4 regions of the Methylobacterium sp. FW306-05-D genome follow, and region 1 is predicted to be linked to each of the others. Evidence: predicted binding sites of a transcription regulator. Region 1 holds the regulator's gene; each other region holds the start of a gene.
What was found. Region 1 encodes LexA, which represses DNA repair genes until DNA is damaged. Its sites were predicted from a motif close to TGTTCNNNNTGTGTTCNG; they were not measured.
Positions count from the first base shown of each region.

Region 2: AC3WLN_RS07425 (ImuA family protein) is a predicted target of LexA. The motif match lies at 1,416-1,433, and genes of this name have one in related genera.
Region 3: AC3WLN_RS09025 (DUF3072 domain-containing protein) is a predicted target of LexA. The motif match lies at 1,033-1,050, and genes of this name have one in related genera.
Region 4: ruvC (crossover junction endodeoxyribonuclease RuvC) is a predicted target of LexA. The motif match lies at 839-856, and genes of this name have one in related genera.

Region 1 covers NZ_JBYSXL010000005.1:52,736-54,930, reverse strand. Annotated here, with positions in the region: gene AC3WLN_RS03655 (DUF937 domain-containing protein) at 1-759, shown strand, start outside; gene lexA (transcriptional repressor LexA) at 1,013-1,765, shown strand; gene AC3WLN_RS03645 (ComEC/Rec2 family competence protein) at 1,759-2,195, opposite strand, start outside.
Region 2 covers NZ_JBYSXL010000013.1:71,467-73,661, reverse strand. Annotated here, with positions in the region: gene AC3WLN_RS07430 (Y-family DNA polymerase) at 1-633, opposite strand, end outside; gene AC3WLN_RS07425 (ImuA family protein) at 530-1,390, opposite strand; gene AC3WLN_RS07420 (collagen-like protein) at 1,622-2,195, shown strand, end outside.
Region 3 covers NZ_JBYSXL010000018.1:40,291-42,485, forward strand. Annotated here, with positions in the region: gene AC3WLN_RS09015 (SGNH hydrolase domain-containing protein) at 1-130, shown strand, start outside; gene AC3WLN_RS09020 (Flp family type IVb pilin) at 97-330, opposite strand; gene AC3WLN_RS09025 (DUF3072 domain-containing protein) at 492-803, opposite strand; gene AC3WLN_RS09030 (MarR family winged helix-turn-helix transcriptional regulator) at 1,093-1,599, shown strand; gene AC3WLN_RS09035 (response regulator) at 1,599-2,195, shown strand, end outside.
Region 4 covers NZ_JBYSXL010000009.1:6,883-9,077, reverse strand. Annotated here, with positions in the region: gene AC3WLN_RS05505 (hypothetical protein) at 1-102, opposite strand, end outside; gene ruvC (crossover junction endodeoxyribonuclease RuvC) at 214-780, opposite strand; gene AC3WLN_RS05495 (hypothetical protein) at 1,199-1,516, shown strand; gene AC3WLN_RS05490 (methyl-accepting chemotaxis protein) at 1,542-2,195, shown strand, end outside.

The sequences.
Region 1 (2,195 bases):
CTGTTCGACATCCTCCAGGCGCAGGCGGGCGCCAACGCGCAGGGATTCGGACGGCAATTTGGGCTCTCGCCGGAACAGAGCCTGCGCGCGATGGAGGCGCTGCTGCCGGCCCTGACCATGGGGTTGCAGCGCAACGTCGCCCACGATCCGACAGGCTTCGCCCACCTATTCAACCTCGTCGGTCCGACCGCGTCCCCGGCACCGAGCGCGACGCCGCCGATGGACATGCTGGTCAAGCAGCTGTTCGGGTCGACGCATCTCAGCCAGGCGGTGCTGCAGCAGGCCGCGACAGTCAGCGGCGTGGCGATGCCGGCCCTAAAGCAGATGCTGCCCGTCATGGCCGGCATGGTGGTGGCCGGAATCGTCCACGTGATGATCAATCAGACTCCATCGCCTGCGCCGGCCCCGCGCGCCGAGGCGAACCCGTTCGGCTTCGCCCCCAATGCCTGGTCGCAGATGATGGAGGCTTTCCTGAAGTCCGGCGGCAACGCGACCAGCCCGACACCGCCCGCTCCTCAGGCGCGGTCGCGCCCTGCGCAGCCCCGGCTCACGGCTCCCACGCCCGCCGTGCCGGACAAGGCGGCCTCGGATGCCCCCTTCGACCTGATGCAGCAGATGTTCCAGACGGGCCTCGAGGTACAGCAGGAGAACGCACGCGCCATGCAGCGGCTGTTCGATACCTTCTGGCAGGACCCCCGCGGTCCCACCGATTCCGGAACCGACGCCGCATCGAAGGCGGAACGCAGCGGGAAACGATAGCGGACTTCGCGTTCCGTTCGCCTGGACCGCGCCGACCTCGATTCGATCTCGACGGCGCTCATTCACCCTGAGCGATCCCCTCAAAATGGCGGTCGGCGGCGTCCGCGAAACCCGTCCTCGCCGGAACAATCGTCGGGCTACCCGCGCTTTCGGCAGGAACCCTTGCAGAACACTTACGGAACGTTTAACGTGTTCGTGTTTTGTTTCTGATGCCGCTCGCCGCGATCCCCGGCGCCAACGAAGAGTGTCCCGCATGTTGACGCGTAAGCAGCTGGACCTGCTCCAGTTCATCCAGCTCCGGATGCGCGAGAGCGGCGTTCCCCCCTCCTTCGACGAAATGAAGGACGCTCTCGACCTCAAGTCGAAGTCTGGCATCCATCGGTTGATCACGGCGCTGGAGGAGCGCGGCTTTCTGCGTCGTCTCCCGAACCGGGCAAGGGCCATCGAAGTCATCCGGATGCCGGAGAGCCTCGGTGGGAGCGCCGGTGCCCCGCGTGTCGCTCCTACACCCGAGGTCCGCCGCTTCACGCCGAGCGTGGTCGAGGGCGGCAAGGGCAAGGGTCTGCCGGCCGGTGCCGCGGTCTCCCGCCTGCCGACGACGCAGGCCACCGACGAGAGCGGGCGTGCGGTGACCATCCCGGTGATGGGCCGGATCGCGGCCGGTACGCCCATCTCCGCCATTCAGGAGCAGAGCCACTCGGTGACGATGTCACCGGATTTCCTGGCTGGTGGCGAGCACTACGCCCTCGAGGTGCGCGGCGATTCGATGATCGAGGCGGGCATACTGGACGGCGATCTCGTGGTCATCCGCAAGCAGGACACGGCCAATACGGGCGACATCATCGTGGCTCTGATCGACGATGAGGAGGCGACCCTGAAGCGCCTGCGCCGACGCGGCTCCTCCATCGCCCTCGAAGCGGCGAACCCGGCCTATGAGACGCGCGTGCTCGGGCCGGACCGGGTCCAGATCCAGGGGCGTCTGGTCAGCCTCGTTCGTCGTTACTGAAGAATCCCGTCGCTCGGTTCGTCGCCGGGCGGATCGGAGTCCAGAAGCTCGCGCTCGGGCGCCTTTCGATTCGGTGAAGGGTCTGCCTGAGGGGGCGAGAGGTTGTCCTCCTTCCTCGGCGGTGTCGCCCGCCACGGCACGCTGTCGCCGGGACGCTTGACCGTGGTGACGATGGGTCCATCTCGGGCGAGGCGGATCGCCGTCGCACCGTGCGCCGTCAGGAAGTGCCGATCAAGGATCAACGCGGCGCCGCAGCCGGGTGGCGCGGCTTGCCGAGTGATCAGGATCTCGGTGCGTGCGCAATCTTCCGGAAGCGCCCGTTTGTCGTTGACGAGGGCAAGGCTGCGTCCATCCGGCGTGGTCAGGGTGCAGCCGAGGCCATCGCACAGCGCGCCTCGGAAGGCACTGACCTCTTCCGCCCGGCGTCCGT
Region 2 (2,195 bases), on a different contig from region 1:
CAGGGCCTGCGCCGTGCCGGGATCGAGGCGCAGGGCCGCGACCGGCAGGGCCTGCAGGGCCTCCCCGTTGCATCCGGGCGCCACGAAGCCGCCCCCGCCGTGGCGCGCCAGGGCGAAGGCGCAGGCGGGCGTATCGGCGAGGGCGATCCGCGCCGGGATCGCGCCCTCGCACAGGCGCCGGGCGAGATCCGCCAGCAGCTGCGCCTCGCCGCCGAACAGGTGGCTCGCCCCCGCGATGTCGAGGACGAACCCGTCGGCGCCCTCCGCCGGGCCGTAGGGCGCGACGACGGGGGTGTAGCGCTTGGCCCAGAGGCAGAGCCGGTGCAGGGCGGCGGCATCCGCCTCCGGGTCGGCGGGATGGACGGCGACGGGCGTGCCGATCCGGGCCCGGGCCCGGGCCAGGGTCTCGCCGGGCTCGAGCCCGAGGGCGCGGGCGGCGGCGTCCACCGCGACCAAGCGCAGGCCGTTGGCCTCCATCGCGGCCACCACCAGGGGGCCGTCATCGAGCGGAGCGTCGTCGCGGGCGCCCTCAACCCGAGCGCTGGACGCGTCGGTCGGGCAGGTCCGTGCCCGGGCCCGTCTCAGCCGCGTGACCGGCCAATGCTCCAGCCAGACCGAAACGATGCGCGGCATGATCCCACTCCAGAAGCCAGTGTCCGGTCCGCCCGTTGCGGCTTCGGTCGAGGGTCACCTGCCAGCACGGCCGCTCGATGCAGCCGAAGCGGTCGCGCAGGGCCTTGCCGGCGGCGATCCGCCAGCGGGTCGCGGCCACGTTGGGGCTCTCCGCCTCCGGAGGCCGCAGGACGAGGAGGAGGAGGTCGGTCCGCCCGGCCGCCAGGTGGAGCCGGCGGCTCTGGGCCAGGGGCAGGGCGGCATCGACGAGACCCGCCACGGCCGCCAGCCCCTGCGCGCGCAGAGATTCCTCCAGGGCCCGGTAGGCGTCGCCGTCGCTGGCGACCTCGAACAGCAGGAGCCGCCCCGGGTCGAGGCCGAGGCCGGCGAGCCCGTGTCCGTAGGGGAGGGGGTGGCCCTGGCCCACCACCAGCAGGGCCTCGCCCCGTACCCGGGCGAGGTGGCGCGCCACCAGGGCCAGGGCGAAGCCGAGGGCCGCCGGCTCGTCCCCGACCTGGGCCGGGGCGATCTCGTGCAGCTGCCCGAGGGCGAGGCCGCCCTGCGCGAGCCGCGAATCGACGTCGTGGATGCCGAAGGGGAGGGCACCCCGCAGAACGGAGGCGCCCCCGCGTCCGGCCACGAGGTCGCGCAGGGCCGCCAGATCGAGGGGGGGAGAATCCTGCGGTGCCGTGTCCCGGGACGGCCCATCCGCATCGAGCCGGTCCGCCGGCAGGATCTCGGTCTCCGCATCGGGAGGATCTTCAGGGCTCTGTCTCATCGGCTGCGCTCCTTCCCGCTACGCTAAGAACAAAACAGGAACACACTCAACCGGTTTCCGGCGGGATTCGGAATTTCTCCCGGGCTCAGGGACTTGGCCTGTGGAAGGCTGTGGACGCCTGTGGATAGCGGGCGCCGCAGCGGCATTCAGGTCACGCTTGACCCTGTGACGGCGGCAGGGCAGCACTCCTCGCCTGCCGCGCAGCAGACGCGGATCAGCCGGGAGAACTCCATGCGTCTCGCTCGTGCCCTCGTGGTCCTGTCGGGCCTCCTCACCGTCGCCGGCGGGCTCCCCGCCGCCGCGCAGACGGCGGCCCAGCCCAGGGGCGAAGACGCCAGGGCGGCGTCCAAGGCGCGCAGGCCCCAGGCCGTGTCGCAGCCGATCCAGGTCTACGATGCCCGCTTCGAGAACGGCGACCTGCGCATCTCGGGCAGCGTGCGCAAGCCCGGCATGGTGGTGGTGCTCGACGAGGACATCTCGATCATCGCCGACAGCCGGGGCCGCTTCGTCTTCCGCCTGCCCTACGTGCCCACCAACTGCATCGCCACCCTGAAGGCGGGCGAGGACGAGCGCGAGGCGGTCATCGCCAATTGCGGCCCCGCCGGGCAGCCCGGACCGAAGGGCGAGACGGGCCAGAAGGGCGAGACCGGCGACAGGGGCGAGACCGGCCCCGCCGGCCCGCAGGGCGTCGCCGGCCTGCCCGGTCCCCAGGGACCGAAGGGCGAGCCGGGTGCCAAGGGTGAGCCGGGTCCCAAGGGCGAGCCGGGTCCCAAGGGTGAGGCAGGCCCGAAGGGCGAGGCCGGAC
Region 3 (2,195 bases), on a different contig from region 1:
GAGCGGCATCCCGGAGCAGCGCTTCGCCGTCCTGGACCGCCTCGTCCGCCCGTTCGTGAAGGAGGTCGCGCGTCCTGGTGATGAGTCACCGTCTGGTCAGGACGTCCGGTTGAAGGCCGTACTGATGTAAACGTACATCCCGTTCGTCCGGTCGGCGAAGAACCGTAATGCGCCCACGATCGCCAGGAAGACGAGGGCCAAGATCAGACCGTACTCGATCATCGTCGAGCCGGACGTGTCTTTCAGGAAGCGCCGAGCCAGTGTTCGGAAGCGCGGGACCGGCCGAGCGCCATGCCGATCCCTGGAGTGGTTGATGTCCAGCTCGGTCATGGCCCTGTGACGTCTTTCGCCGAATTCGCTCGTGCGGGACGATAGACGGCCTTCCTTGCGGAGGACTTAAGCGGATCGCCGAAGGTCCACGCTGCCCCGGTCGACCGGTCCGAGCCGCCGGATGACACCGACGGCCCGGGTTCCGGCCTCGGCCTCGACCGTCAGGCCTTGCCGGATTCCTTGCGGAGGGCGTCGATGCGCTGGGAGGCCTCGGCCTTGTCGAGATCGGGATCGAAGGCCTCCGGGTCCTTCACCTCCTCGGACAGGGTCTTGAGGTAGGAGGCCTGCGCACCGGTCATCGGCTCACCGCCGGTGGTCCACTGGCTCGGGTCCTTGATCTGGTTCGAGACGTCCTTCGGATCGGTCTTCGGGTTCTCGTCCGCCTTGGATGCGGACGCTTTGGACTCGGAGGCCTTGGACTTTGAATCCTGGGCCTTGGAATCCTGGGCCTTGGAAGCCTGGGTGCTGGCCATGATGGAATTCTCCGGTTCACGAAATGTTCTGGTGAACGCGGGGCCCGCATCCCGGTTCCTGCCAGGGGGGCGCGGCAGCCGGCTTGTCCCGTGGTCAAGTGTCTCACGGTTTCGGAAGGCCGTCGATCCACGGGTCCGGTCCGGGCCCGTCACCGCGAAAGTGGGGCGCGACCGGTTCACGGGCCGGGGGATTCGCCCGGCGCTGAGGCTTGACGGGTGGTGACGGGGCTGGAACATGTCAACAACGCTGACGTAAATCGAGGTCGCCCCCGACGTGACTGCCCACGCGATGCGAGATGCCGAGTTCGACGCGCCGCCCTCCTCCGGCTCCGGAGACGATCTCATCGAGCTGCTGTTCTTCGCTTACCGGGATTTCGTCGGCGACCCCGACCGCATCCTGGCGCAGTACGGCTTCGGCCGTGCCCATCATCGGGTGCTGCACTTCGTCGACCGCTATCCGGGTCTTACGATCGCCGAACTCCTCGATATCCTGCGCATCACCAAGCAGAGCCTCAACCGGGTGCTGAAGGATTTGATCGAGCAGGGCTACATCGTGCAGAAGACCGGCACCAGCGACCGGCGCCAGCGGCTGCTGTTCTGCACCGCCGCCGGGGCGGATCTCGCCGGCGACCTGATGCGGGTGCAGAGCCGGCGGGTGGCGCGGGCGCTCGCGGCCTCGGAGCGCGGCGGCGAGGCGCCGCTTTCGGCCGAGAGCTTCCTGTTCGGCATGATCGAGCCGGACGCGCGCGCGGCCGTCCAGCGCCTGATGGCCCGGCGCGCACGGAGCGCCGCCTGATGGGCACCGCCGGAGCGCGCACGAACGTCGAGCTGCCCGACCATGCGCCCCACATCCTCGTGGTCGACGACGACCGCCGGGTTCGGGAACTGCTGTCGCGCTTCCTCTACGAGCAGGGGTTTCGCGTGACCGCCGCCGGCAACGTCCCGGAGGCCCGCACCAAGGCGCAGTGCTTCGTCTTCGATGCCCTGGTGCTCGACGTGATGATGCCCGGCGAGAGCGGCTTCGATTACGCCCGGGAGGTGCGCCAGACCTCGCGGGTGCCCATCCTGATGCTCACCGCCCGCTCGAACCCCAACGACCGGGTGATGGGCCTGGAGATCGGCGCCGACGACTACCTCCCGAAGCCCTTCGAGCCGCGCGAACTGATCCTGCGCCTGTCGAACATCATCAAGCGGCGCAGCGCGGACGGCGGCGGGCGCGCGCAGGGGCACGACACCGTGACCTTCGGCCCCTTCGCCTACCGGATCGACCGGGGCGAGCTGCGCCGCGAGGACGAACTCATCCGCATCACCGAGCGCGAGCGCGAGATCCTCACCATCCTGGCCCAGGCCGCCGGCGCCAATGTCGAGCGCGAGGCCCTGGCCGGAAGCGGC
Region 4 (2,195 bases), on a different contig from region 1:
GGCCGGACCGAGGGCGCGGACCGAGCGTAGCCCGGAGGTCGCGGCATCGCGCAGGATGTCGCCGATCGGCAGCGTCGGGCGCGTCGCCCCAGGGTCGGCCATTCCACTCGCTCTCCGTCCGGCAGGTTCCGAGGCGAGGACCTGCACGGGCGGGCCCGGACTGTCCAGGGCCCGGCCTGTCCGGGGCCCGCGGAGCCATGGATCGGGGGGGGTTCAGCCCCGCGCCAGGGCCGCCGCGATGCGGGCCGCCGCCAGGCTGCTGGTGCCGGCCACGGGGACGTGCTGGCGCTTCAGGGCATGGGCGCCACGATGGCTGTTGTGGGTGATGGCGATGGCCAGGGCATCCGCGGCGTCGGCGACCTTGAACTCGGCCTTCGGCAGCAGGAACCTCACCATGGCCTGGATCTGCACCTTCTCGGCATGTCCCGAGCCCGCGACGGTCTTCTTGATCAGGTTGGCCGAGTACTCGAACACCGGCATGCCGGCGAGCGCCGGGACCAGCAGCGCCACCGCGCGGGCATGGCCGAGCTTCAGCGTGGCCTGCGCGTCCTTGTTGACGAAGGTCTCCTCGACCGAGACCTCGTCGGGCTGGAACGCCTCGACGATGCGGGTGATGCCCTCGTAGAGCTCGCGCAGGCGCAGGGCGAGGGGCAGGTCCCCGTCCGAGGTGACGACGCCGCAATCGACGTAGGCGAGCTTGGTGCCCGTGGCCGTGACGACGCCCCAGCCGGTGCGCCGCAGGCCCGGGTCGATGCCGAGGATGCGGACGGGAACGGTCATGCGGACACGATCATGAGGGCGCGGCTCCGGGCGCGGACATCGCGCCGTTCCGAGCGTTAGGGACATACCGTGAACGGAGCGTTATGCCAATGCGCGTTCCGGTGCGGACCCCGCCGGGGCATCGGATCGCGGATGGAGCCGAGACCAAACTAAATACGAAGCAGATCGGCCTGAAACGGCTTGCTCCGACCAGTTGTCGTCCGTCTTCGTCCTGGACCGCACAGATCTCGCCGGGGGGCGTCCGATCTCCTGCCGTGCAGTCCGGATTTCCATCCGCCTCGAAGCGGCAGACACATCTCGACCGGCGCGGAATTCAGAACAGCGGCGGCCGCGCGAGGACCAAACACCGCCCGTAACGCCTTCTTAGCCTATCGCACCGTATTAACACAGGACAGATTCGAAGCGGATTGCTGTCCTCGTGGCCGACATCGCCCCCTCCCATCGTCCGAGCCGGCTCACGGGGGGCCTCGCGGTGCTCGCGACCCTGGTGCTGCCGCTCGGCGTGCTGGCCTTCCCGGCCTCGGAGACCGTGGCGGTGATCGCGCCTGCGGGGGCGGACGCCGCCGCCATCGTGGCGCGGGCGGGCGGCAGCGTCCTGCGCCTGGGCGGCCGGAGCAACGTCCTCGTGGTCCGGGCCGGATCGCCCGATCTGGTCGCCCGCCTCTACGCCTCCGGGGCCTGGCTGGTGATCGACGCCCGGTTCGCCACGGCCTGCACGCCCTCCTCCCAGACCTGACTTCCGCAACGGACACAGCCCGGCGATGACGAACCTCGACACCCTTCGGCAGACCTTCGGCCGCTTCCTCATCGCCCTCCTCTGGCTGCACCTGCCGGTGATCGCGCTCGGCGCCTGGCTCGCCGGCAACGGGCTCACCGTACCCCTGGTGATCGCGGCTCTCCTGGCCGGGCTCAGCACGCTGGCGTGGCGGCGCGCGCCGACCGGGCTGGCGACGCGGCTGGTCAGCAGCCTCTCGCTCATCGGCATGGCGGCGATCCTGCTCTCGGCCCTGGCCGGGCATCCCTGGCAGATCGACCTGCACATGTACTTCTTCGCCTGCATGGCGGTGATCGTGGCCTGGTGCGACTGGACCATCCTGGTGGCCTGCGCCGCGGCCGTGGCGGGCCACCATCTCGCCCTCAACATCGTGATGCCGGCGCTGATCTTCCCCGGCGGCACCCGCAGCGCCGACCTCGCGCGCGTGGTGCTCCACGCCGTCATCCTGGTCCTCGAGACGGGCGTGCTGGCCTGGGTCACGCGCACCATCACGACGGCCTTCGCGGCGCAGGCCGCCTCCGAATCCGCCATCCGGGCCCAGATGGAGCGCATGCAGGTCCTGGAATCGGAGACCGCCCTGGCGCGGGCCGGCGCCGAGGCGCAGCGCCGGGCGGCCCTGCAGCAGACCGCTCATTATTTC